One region of the Providencia sp. UF-224 genome, then DNA from elsewhere that is predicted to be linked to it. Evidence: predicted binding sites of a transcription regulator. Region 1 holds the regulator's gene; the other holds the start of a gene.
The links. Region 1 encodes PhoB, which activates phosphate uptake and scavenging genes when phosphate is short. Its sites were predicted from a motif close to CTGTCATAAAACTGNCNNAT; they were not measured.
Positions count from the first base shown of each region.

Region 1 (4,790 bases):
TTAACAATATAAAAAGTATGCTTGCTTGCCGATGACAAAACGAAAAATCAAAAAACAGAAAAAATCGCCAATAACTGACAACAAGTAGAACTTTTATAGGGCAAAAAGGCAATAGCAAACCCGAAAACAAGAGGAAATAACTAAACTAATTTTCAGAACCAGTGATTCATTTCAGTAAAATCACAATACCCGTTATATGATTTGCTTGAAAATTAATCAACTCCTCATTTTATCATTCACTTTTTTTGATAACAGGTAGGATATATTATTTTAAAATTATTAGTTGGTGGGATAATATAAAAAAACAATGCATTAATAGAATTAATTAATCGAAATAGAAGCAGGATCCACTTTATTAATAAATTGATTCTATTAATAAAGTGGAATTTTCTAAGCTTTTTTGAGTTTTTTATCATCAACAATTAGCACTGGCGGCAAGGTAAATGAGAACTCACTCCCTTTCCCCACTTGGCTAGTAACCACCAGCTGGCTGCTATGGTGTTGAACGGCATGTTTTACAATAGCCAACCCAAGCCCTGTACCGCCGCCACCTTGGCGTGAACGCGCTTTATCCACACGATAAAAACGCTCAGTTAAGCGAGGAAGATGTTCCGACGGGATCCCGGGGCCATTATCCTTCACACTAAACCGCGCGCCATTGCTGGTTCTTTGCCAATCAACACAAATTTTTGTGCCTTCTGGCGTATGATTAATGGCGTTATACACTAAGTTCGCCACCGCACTGCGCAATTGCTCTTCATTGCCATGCACCCGCAGTGATTCATCGATGTTAAACTCAAATTGCTGGCGACCGTGGCTTAAACTTAACGCCTCTTGCTCAATCATTTTGAGGATCACGGGAATATTTACTTGCTCATCAAGGTTGATTTGCGGGGCAATTTCGATGCGGGATAACTGCAAAAGTTGTTTCACTAAATTATCCATTCGGTGAGCTTGCTCTTGCATCACATTCAGCGCTTTTTTATTGACAGCAGGCATACCTTCTTGGTCATCCATCACCTCAAGATATCCCTGAATAACGGTAAGTGGCGTGCGTAGTTCATGACTCACATTGGCAAAAAAATCTCTACGCGCTTTCTCCAACCGACGTTTTTCAGTGACATCTCGCGCCACCATCAATAATTGCCCTTCCGTATAAGGCAAAATACGAAACTCAACAATTTCCCCACTATTAAGTTCAATGGTTAATGCTTGGTCATAACTTTTGATTGAAAAATAGCGGCTAAAATCAGGGTAACGCAATAGATTGAAAATATGTTGGCCGTTATCTTCTGGCCAGCGAAAACCTAACAACGCCTGCGCATGGCGGTTACACCAGAAAATATTGCCCTCCGTGGTCATCATCACGACGGCATCCGGTAAAGATTCAGCCCCACTACGAAAGCGCTTAATCAGTTGCCCTAATTCGCGACGGCGTTTACGGTTACGTTGCTGCATCTGGTAAATGCCGTAAAATATCGGCTCCCAGCCCCCTCGTCCCTCAGGTGGTAACATGCTTTTATCCAACCAAAGCCAATAAGACAATTTCAGCAAGTTATACGCATGCCACACTAAGGCGGCCAGTAAAGAAACCACTAGCAGCCAAGGTAAGTGCCCGATAAAAACGGACAAAATCAGCGCGGGTAAGATAAATAAAAACAGCCCCCAAATCAGCTGTTTAATCGATAAGCGTTCAAGCACGCATGTCTCTCCCTAGTGTGTCGTTAATAACGAACAGAGAAACGGTAACCTGTACCGCGTACTGTTTGCACCATTTTATCATGACCTTCAGTTTCTAGCGCCTTTCTTAAACGCCGAATGTGTACATCCACCGTTCTGTCTTCAACATAAACGTTCGCGCCCCAGACATAATTCAAGAGCTGTTCACGGCTGTAAACACGTTCAGGGTGCGTCATAAAGAAATGCAGAAGTTTATATTCCGTTGGCCCCATATCAATTGGGGTTTCGTTACTGGTTACACGGTGGGAGGTTGGGTCTAAGGTTAACCCATTCATTTCGATGATATCTTCCGTCGACATTGGAGAGATGCGACGGAGAATCGCTTTAACACGAGCAATTAATTCTTTCGGGGAAAACGGCTTAATCAAATAATCATCCGCACCGACCTCTAGGCCTTTCACGCGATCCTCTTCTTCCCCACGAGCCGTTAGCATCATCACTGGGACATCGCGAGTGGCGCTATCACGCTTCATATGTTTAATCACTTGGAGCCCTGACCCACCGGGGATCATCCAATCTAATAACACCAAATCGGGTAGAGGGTCGACTAACTGTGCAATTGCGCTGTCATAATCATCAGCTTCAATCGGCTGGAAACCATTCTGTTCTAATACAAAACAAACCATTTCTCGGATGGGCGCTTCATCTTCAACCACTAGAATGCGTCTTGCCATGATTGTTCCTGTAAATAAGAAGACATTGTTAATGTGAACGCATTATGCGTCACTTTTATGACAGAATTATGAATGTCTATTCGCAAATCAAATATTTCTCCTTATATTAGCGGGTAAATGTCATCTAAGTGAAATAATTCCGCCATAACACGAGAAAAACACGAGGTTTTGGTAGGATAAGGTATACTGGATAGCAGTAATTTATGCCCTTTATCGAAGACAGGAACTGATGGCTCATGCGCATTATTCACACCTCTGACTGGCATCTTGGCCAATACTTTTTTACCAAAAGCCGTGCGCCTGAGCACCAACACTTTTTAAATTGGCTAGTGAACCAAGTCGAAATTCATCAAGTCGATGCCGTCATTGTGGCAGGGGATATTTTCGATACAGGGTCACCGCCAAGCTATGCCCGCGAGTTATATAATAAATTTATTGTAGATTTGCAAAAAACCGGTTGCCAGTTGGTCATTTTGAGTGGAAACCACGATTCCGTCTCTGTCCTGAATGAATCAAGCTCACTATTAAGCTACCTCAATACTCAAGTGGTCACCTCTGGCAGTGAGCCGAATGTTATCACTCTGCACAATAAACAAGCACAACCCATTGGCCTTGTGTGTGCAATTCCTTTTTTACGACCTCGAGATATCCAACTAAGTGTTGCAGGGCAAAGTATTGAAGAAAAACAACTTTCCCTCCAAACTGCCATTCATGACCATTACCAAGCCAGCTACCAACTTGCCCTAGAGCAACGGGCAATGCTCGGCCTGGATATCCCAATTATTGCCACCGGGCATTTAACGGTGATTGGCGCGGAACTCACAGATTCCGTACGCGATATTTATATCGGCACCTTAGAAGCCTTCCCTTCCGGGGCATTTCCCCCTGCGGATTATATTGCGCTTGGTCATATTCATCGCCCTCAAGTCATTGGTGGAAAACAACAGATTCGTTATTGCGGCTCCCCTATTGCCCTCAGTTTTGACGAAACAGCCCAACAAAAAAGTGTCTGTTTAGTTGAATTTACAGGCAGCGAATTAAGCGAAATCACCCCGTTAGCGATCCCTATTTTTCAGCCTTTACATACGTTAAAAGGCTCGTTAAAAGAGATAGAGCAACAACTTAGTGTATGGCAGGACTACCAAGGCGAAAATGCGGTTTGGTTAGATATCGAGGTGGCTTCTCAAGACTATCTCGCGGATATTCAGCAGCGCATCGAAACACTCACGCAAAACCTTCCCGTTGAAGTTGTGTTACTGCGCCGTGCAAGAAAGCAAAAACAAGGGCAAAACCTTGCGTTAGCGAATGAAACCCTGAATGAACTTACTGTAGAAGAGGTTTTCCTACGCCGCCTGAGTGAAGAAACCCTTGAAGACCCTGAACGTGAACAGCGTCTAACCCAACTTTTCCAGCAATCCTATGACGCATTACGCCACGAGAAAGGGTAATTGATATGAAAATCTTAAGCTTACGTCTAAAAAACATTAACTCTCTCAAAGGCGAATGGAAAATCGATTTTACGCAAGAACCGTTTGCCAGTCAGGGGTTATTTGCCATCACCGGTGCGACAGGGGCAGGAAAAACCACCTTATTGGATGCCATTTGCCTCGCGTTATATCACCGTACACCACGGTTAGATTCAATTTCCGCAAGCCAAAATGAATTGATGACCCGCCACACAGGTGACTGTCTTGCTGAAGTGGAATTTGAAGTTAAAGGTACGGCCTATCGCGCATTTTGGAGCCAACGCCGCGCGGGGAATAAACCCGATGGCAATTTGCAATCACCGAAAGCTGAGCTAGCCCAAGTCGCTGATGGTAAAATCATTACCGTTAAGGTCTCTGAAATTCGCGACCAAATTGCCAAAATTACAGGGTTAGATTTCGGCCGTTTTACAAAATCAATTTTGTTATCACAAGGGGATTTTGCGGCCTTTTTAAATGCCTCAGAAAAAGAGCGTGCAGACCTGCTTGAAGAAATTACAGGCACAGAAATTTATAGCCAAATCTCCAAATATATTTTTAATCAGCACAAGCAGGCAAAAACGGATTTAGACCTATTAAAAGCCAGAGCACAGAGCATTAATTTACTCACAGAATCCGAACACCAAGCACTGATAGAGCAACAAAGTACGCTACAAAAACAAGAAACTGAAATAAAACAAAAACGCACGCAACATCAACACGAACTCAATTGGTGGCAGCAGCACCGCCAGCTTACCCAGCGGGTACAATCCCTTGAGAATGAGCTAAAAAATGCCCAGCTTGAATATCAAGCGGCGCAACCTCAACTGAAAAAACTGTCGGATAGCGAACCGGCGGAATCTCTACGCCCGCTTTGGCAAAATATTGAACGCCTACAGCGGCAACTTACTGA
Region 1 is NZ_JBSICC010000002.1:137,219-142,008, reverse strand. It holds gene phoR (phosphate regulon sensor histidine kinase PhoR) at 391-1,701, opposite strand; gene phoB (phosphate regulon transcriptional regulator PhoB) at 1,725-2,414, opposite strand; gene sbcD (exonuclease subunit SbcD) at 2,651-3,862, shown strand; gene AC4IFO_RS02875 (SbcC/MukB-like Walker B domain-containing protein) at 3,868-4,790, shown strand, end outside.

Region 2 (4,790 bases), on a different contig from region 1:
TTGGCGGGGATTGTTGTCGTTGCGATTTTATTGGCTTTAATTGGCTGGGTCGGGCTTTGGGGGCTGAGGCACATTAAGTTTCGCCAACTGAGTTTGCGTCTTTCTGTGAGCCGTTTATTACGCCAACCGTTACAGACTATCACCCAAATGAGCGCATTTTCGCTCTCGTTTATGTTGTTGGCATTATTAATTTTAGTGCGAGGGGATTTGCTCGATCGTTGGCAGCAACAACTCCCCGCGGATAGCCCAAATTATTTTCTAATTAATATGAACGAGTCACAGCTTAAGCCTGTAACTCAGCTATTGGCACAGTATCAAGTTAAACCTACCGAGTTTAACCCCGTGGTATTGGCACGCTTAACCGATATTAACGACCAATCTGCTATTGAGTGGGCTGATAAGCGCGACCCGAACAATAACACGGTGAGGCGTGAACTCAGTTTGACGTGGCAATCCCAATTGGCGCCTGCAAATATTGTGGATGAAGGCACATGGCCACCGAAAGCGGGTGAAGTGTCCATCGAACAAACTGTTGTCAAAGAGTTAGGGTTAAAACTGGGGGATAAGCTGACGTTTAATGCGGGAGCACAAGTCTTTTCGGCGACAGTAAGCAGTATCCGAACGGTAGACTGGGAAAGTTTACGACCGAATTTCTACTTTATTTTCTCGGAAGAAAGCTTATCGAAAATGCCTGCAACATGGCTGAGTAGTTTTCATTATGAAGGTGATGGCCAGTTATTGACACAACTTAGCCGCCATTATCCGACTATCAATGTGTTGGATACGGGGGCTATCATTACGCAGATTCAGCAAATTCTTCAGCAAGTCAGCCAAGCCCTTGAAGTGATGGTGGTTTTGGTGATTTTCTGTGGGTTATTGCTATTGCTGGCGCAAATTCAAGTGGGAATGAGCCAACGGGAACGGGAGCTGGTGGTCTATCGGACCTTGGGCGCAAGCAAAAAACTGATGCGTAGAACCTTATGGAGCGAGTTTGCATTGCTTGGCTTAATGGCTGGCCTTGCCGCAGCCTTTGGTGCTGAAATTGCCCTGTGGTTATTGCAGAGCAAAGTGTTTGATTTCCCATGGCAACCTGAATGGCGTATGTGGGTGTTATTGCCTCTGTGCGCGGCTATTTTGCTGTCTATTTGTGGTGGCTGGTTAGGCTTGCGTTTATTAGGCACAGGCAGCCAGCACCGCCGATTACCCAATGGGTGATTAGTTTATAAAGAATAATTGGGCGTGAAATCATTTACGCCCAATTAAAATAACTGTCTTCAATCCTTCACAAAACCGTCATTCACTCAAGTTATGATTCCGCCGTCGATTATTGATAGCCTTAAAATGGAAACATAACCATGCAGCATAAAAATTCAATTAAACGCTCAGTTAAACAAAAAGTTGGCTCGTTTTCTTTATTGGCAAGCTTGATTTCATTCAGCCTCTCAGGGTTCGCTCAACAAGAAGTGCCTGCCACATTAGCGGGGCATTCTATTCTTCCTGTTGATTCCACGGTGCCTGCACCACAAAATGCGCCTTCAGACTTACAAGTTAGCGGTAAATTCACCACGGGGACACGCGTTGATACCCTCGGTAAAGTGGAAGGAAAATCCGCTGATCGCCCAACAGGAAAACACATTCCAATTAAAGGGCAGCCATTACAAGGCCATTCGGGGATTAAACGTATGGCGGATGGTACCTATTGGGTGTTAACGGATAATGGGTTCGGTAATAAAGTGAATTCACCAGACTCGATGCTGTATGTGACGCAATATGATATCGATTTTAAATCAGGCAAAACCACACCACTCAAAACGGTTTTTTTCCATGATCCCGATAAAATCATTCCTTTTCATATTATTAATGAGAGCACAAAGGAACGTTATTTAACGGGCAGTGATTTTGACCCAGAAAGTTTTCAATTTGCGGATGGCGCGTTATGGGTAGGGGATGAATTTGGCCCATACCTGTTAAAAATGGATTTGGATGGCAAAGTGCTAGCCCTGTTTGAAACGCAAGTCGATGGCAAAAAAGTGGTTTCCCCTGATCATTACCAAGTCACCACACCGGGTAAACCAACGGATAAAGTGGCTTTCCAAGTTAATCGCTCAAAAGGATTTGAAGGGATGGCCTCCTCGCCAGACGGTTCAAAACTGTACCCAATGCTTGAAGGGGCGATTTGGGTAGATGAGAAACAAGATTATGAAAATGTAGATGGCAAACGTGCTGCTCGCATTCTTGAGTTTGATGTGAAAAAACAAGATTGGACAGGTAGAAGTTGGTTGTATGTATTTGAAGACAATCAAAATGCTATCGGCGATTTTAATTTAATCGATGAGACCCACGGCTTAATTATCGAACGTGATAATGGTGAGGGGACATCGGATAAAGCCTGCGCCGCGGGCAGTGCAAACACGGAAAATTGCTTTAGTAACCTCGCGAAATTTAAACGCGTATACCGCATTGCATTTTCAGACGAAAACGTCGGCGGTGCGGTTGATAAGCAGGCGTACATTGATTTAATGAATATTAAAGACCCAAATAGTCAGGCTAGAAAGCCACTGAATGATGGGGTGTTTACTTTCCCATTCTTCACGATTGAGAACGTGGACGTGGTTGACGGCGAACATATTATTGTTGGAAATGACAATAACTACCCATTTTCATCGAGCCGTGATCCTAATAAAGCCGATGATAACGAGTTTATTCTGTTGAAAGTGCCTGAATTGTTAAAGCCTTGATTGACTTTGTGCCACCTCATTGTGGTTTATGGTGGCACAATATGAAACGCATGTTTTGATCCAATATCTGGTTTTCTGATCATTTTCCCTTGGTTATTATTTTCCCGAGCTTGTGCTCGGGATTTTTTATTTGGCGTTGAGGGAAGGTGGTTTCATCATTAAGGTCAAACCGAGGATCACCACAACAGGGGCGGCAATCACTAAAAATGCGGGGGTGAAGCTACCTGTGTAGTCCTTGATCCCACCTGCGATAAATGGCGCTAAACAGGCAATAGTTGAAATCAAGTTAACCACAGAAAATAGCTCTAAATAAGGCCCGCGGCCAAAGTAGTTTGATAGCAAAACGCTTGAGGCCAAGAATGTCATGCCGTAACCAATCCCTACAAACAGCACAAATAAAATTAACCAGAACCAAGAGCTTGCGATACTGAGGAAGATAACCCCTAACACCATAATAATTAAGCTGCCAATAAGCAGTTTTTTCGGCTCCAGCCATTCTCCAGCAGCCCCACCAATAAAACGTGAGAATGCATTTACAAAAGCCATCGTACTCAGTAATGAAACCGCTACTGTCATACCGAAGCCTCGTTCTTCAATATGGGCAACTGCAAAGCTATTTACGGTAATCCCACACCATAAAAATGACGTATAAGTTGCAGCGATTAAATAAAATTGCCACGTACGCAGAGCGCGTCCAACCGTCCATACTTCGGCAGTACGGTAAATGGGTTTGCTTGCATTACTGACCTGTTTTTGCATCACTTTTTTGGCGTGTTCTTGCTCTTGTTTACCTTCTCGCAGCATAAAGATAGTGATAAGTGTGACGATGCTGAGATAGACCGCGCATAAAACCCAGTGCATACGCCACGAGCCCAATTGGTTTGAGGCGTAGAAATAAATCCATGGCCCTGCAACCCCACCGAGCCCACCAATGGTGAAATACAAGCCAAAAGCGAGGGACTGTTTTTCAAATAATCGGGAAAGTACGTAAGTGCCGGGCACGGTAGCTAATAAGGTAAAACCAATACCAATCAAGGCGGTTCCTAAGAAATAGGTGCTGATGGTGTTGGTGGAATAAAGACTATAAAAGCCTGCAACGAACACCAAGGTGCCGAGCAATAATGTGGCTCGCACACCGACTTTACGGATTAACAGGGAAGGTAGGAAACTTGCTAACCCGCAAGTTAGACCTAATAAGGTAAAGCCGAAACCTGCTTCACTCCAGCTCCACTTTAGTTCGCTGATCATTTCGGGCAAAACAACACCTAATGAGGTGAAAGTGGTCGCAGTGGCTAAAAAATACACTAGCCCTAACAGAACTAAAATACACCACTGATAAAACGGACTAAAATGCTGCGAGGACATAGTAACTCCAGTCATGCCGCACACCTTTAGTCAGGAGAGTTATCATCTGGATGACGGCGAAAATAGCAGAATGCCCGAAAACAAGTTCGGGCATCGATTAAGGGCTATTTTCCCTATTTATTGACGAGAGTACCAGTCTAATTTTGCATTTGCCCACTCAATGCCACTTTTGTACTCATTTGGTAACAGAGGAATTAATGCGCTAAGGGTTTCGGCTAACAGTGGGCAATCGCTGTGGGAGAGGTTTAAGTGGCCAACTTTGCGGGCTGGGCGCACCTCTTTTTCATACCAATGCAAGTGGACGAGTGGCAAATTGAGCCAATCAATATTCACACCAGTACCAATTAAGTTCACCATCACCGCAGGGCTGAATACTTCAGGAGATGGCATTGGCAGATTCAAAATGGCACGTAAATGCAACTCAAATTGGCTGATTGAGGCCCCGTTTTGTGTCCAGTGCCCGCTATTATGTACGCGAGGGGCAATTTCATTGATAAGCAGTGTGTCGCCGACAACAAAGCATTCCATCGCCATCACACCAATATAACCAAGCTCATCCATCACCGCACTTAACATAGTTTGTGCGGTCTCTTGCTGGGGATTTGTGGATTTTGGGAACGCAACGCTGGTGCGTAAGATGCCTTCTTGGTGCAAATTGTGAGTGATAGGGTAAAAAACGGATTCACC
Region 2 is NZ_JBSICC010000013.1:81,305-86,094, reverse strand. It holds gene ybbP (putative ABC transporter permease subunit YbbP) at 1-1,215, shown strand, start outside; gene AC4IFO_RS13935 (esterase-like activity of phytase family protein) at 1,356-2,738, shown strand; gene AC4IFO_RS13930 (MFS transporter) at 2,865-4,118, opposite strand; gene purK (5-(carboxyamino)imidazole ribonucleotide synthase) at 4,221-4,790, opposite strand, start outside.
Region 2: a site for PhoB is predicted at 1,269-1,288, ahead of AC4IFO_RS13935 (esterase-like activity of phytase family protein). Genes of this name have one in related genera too.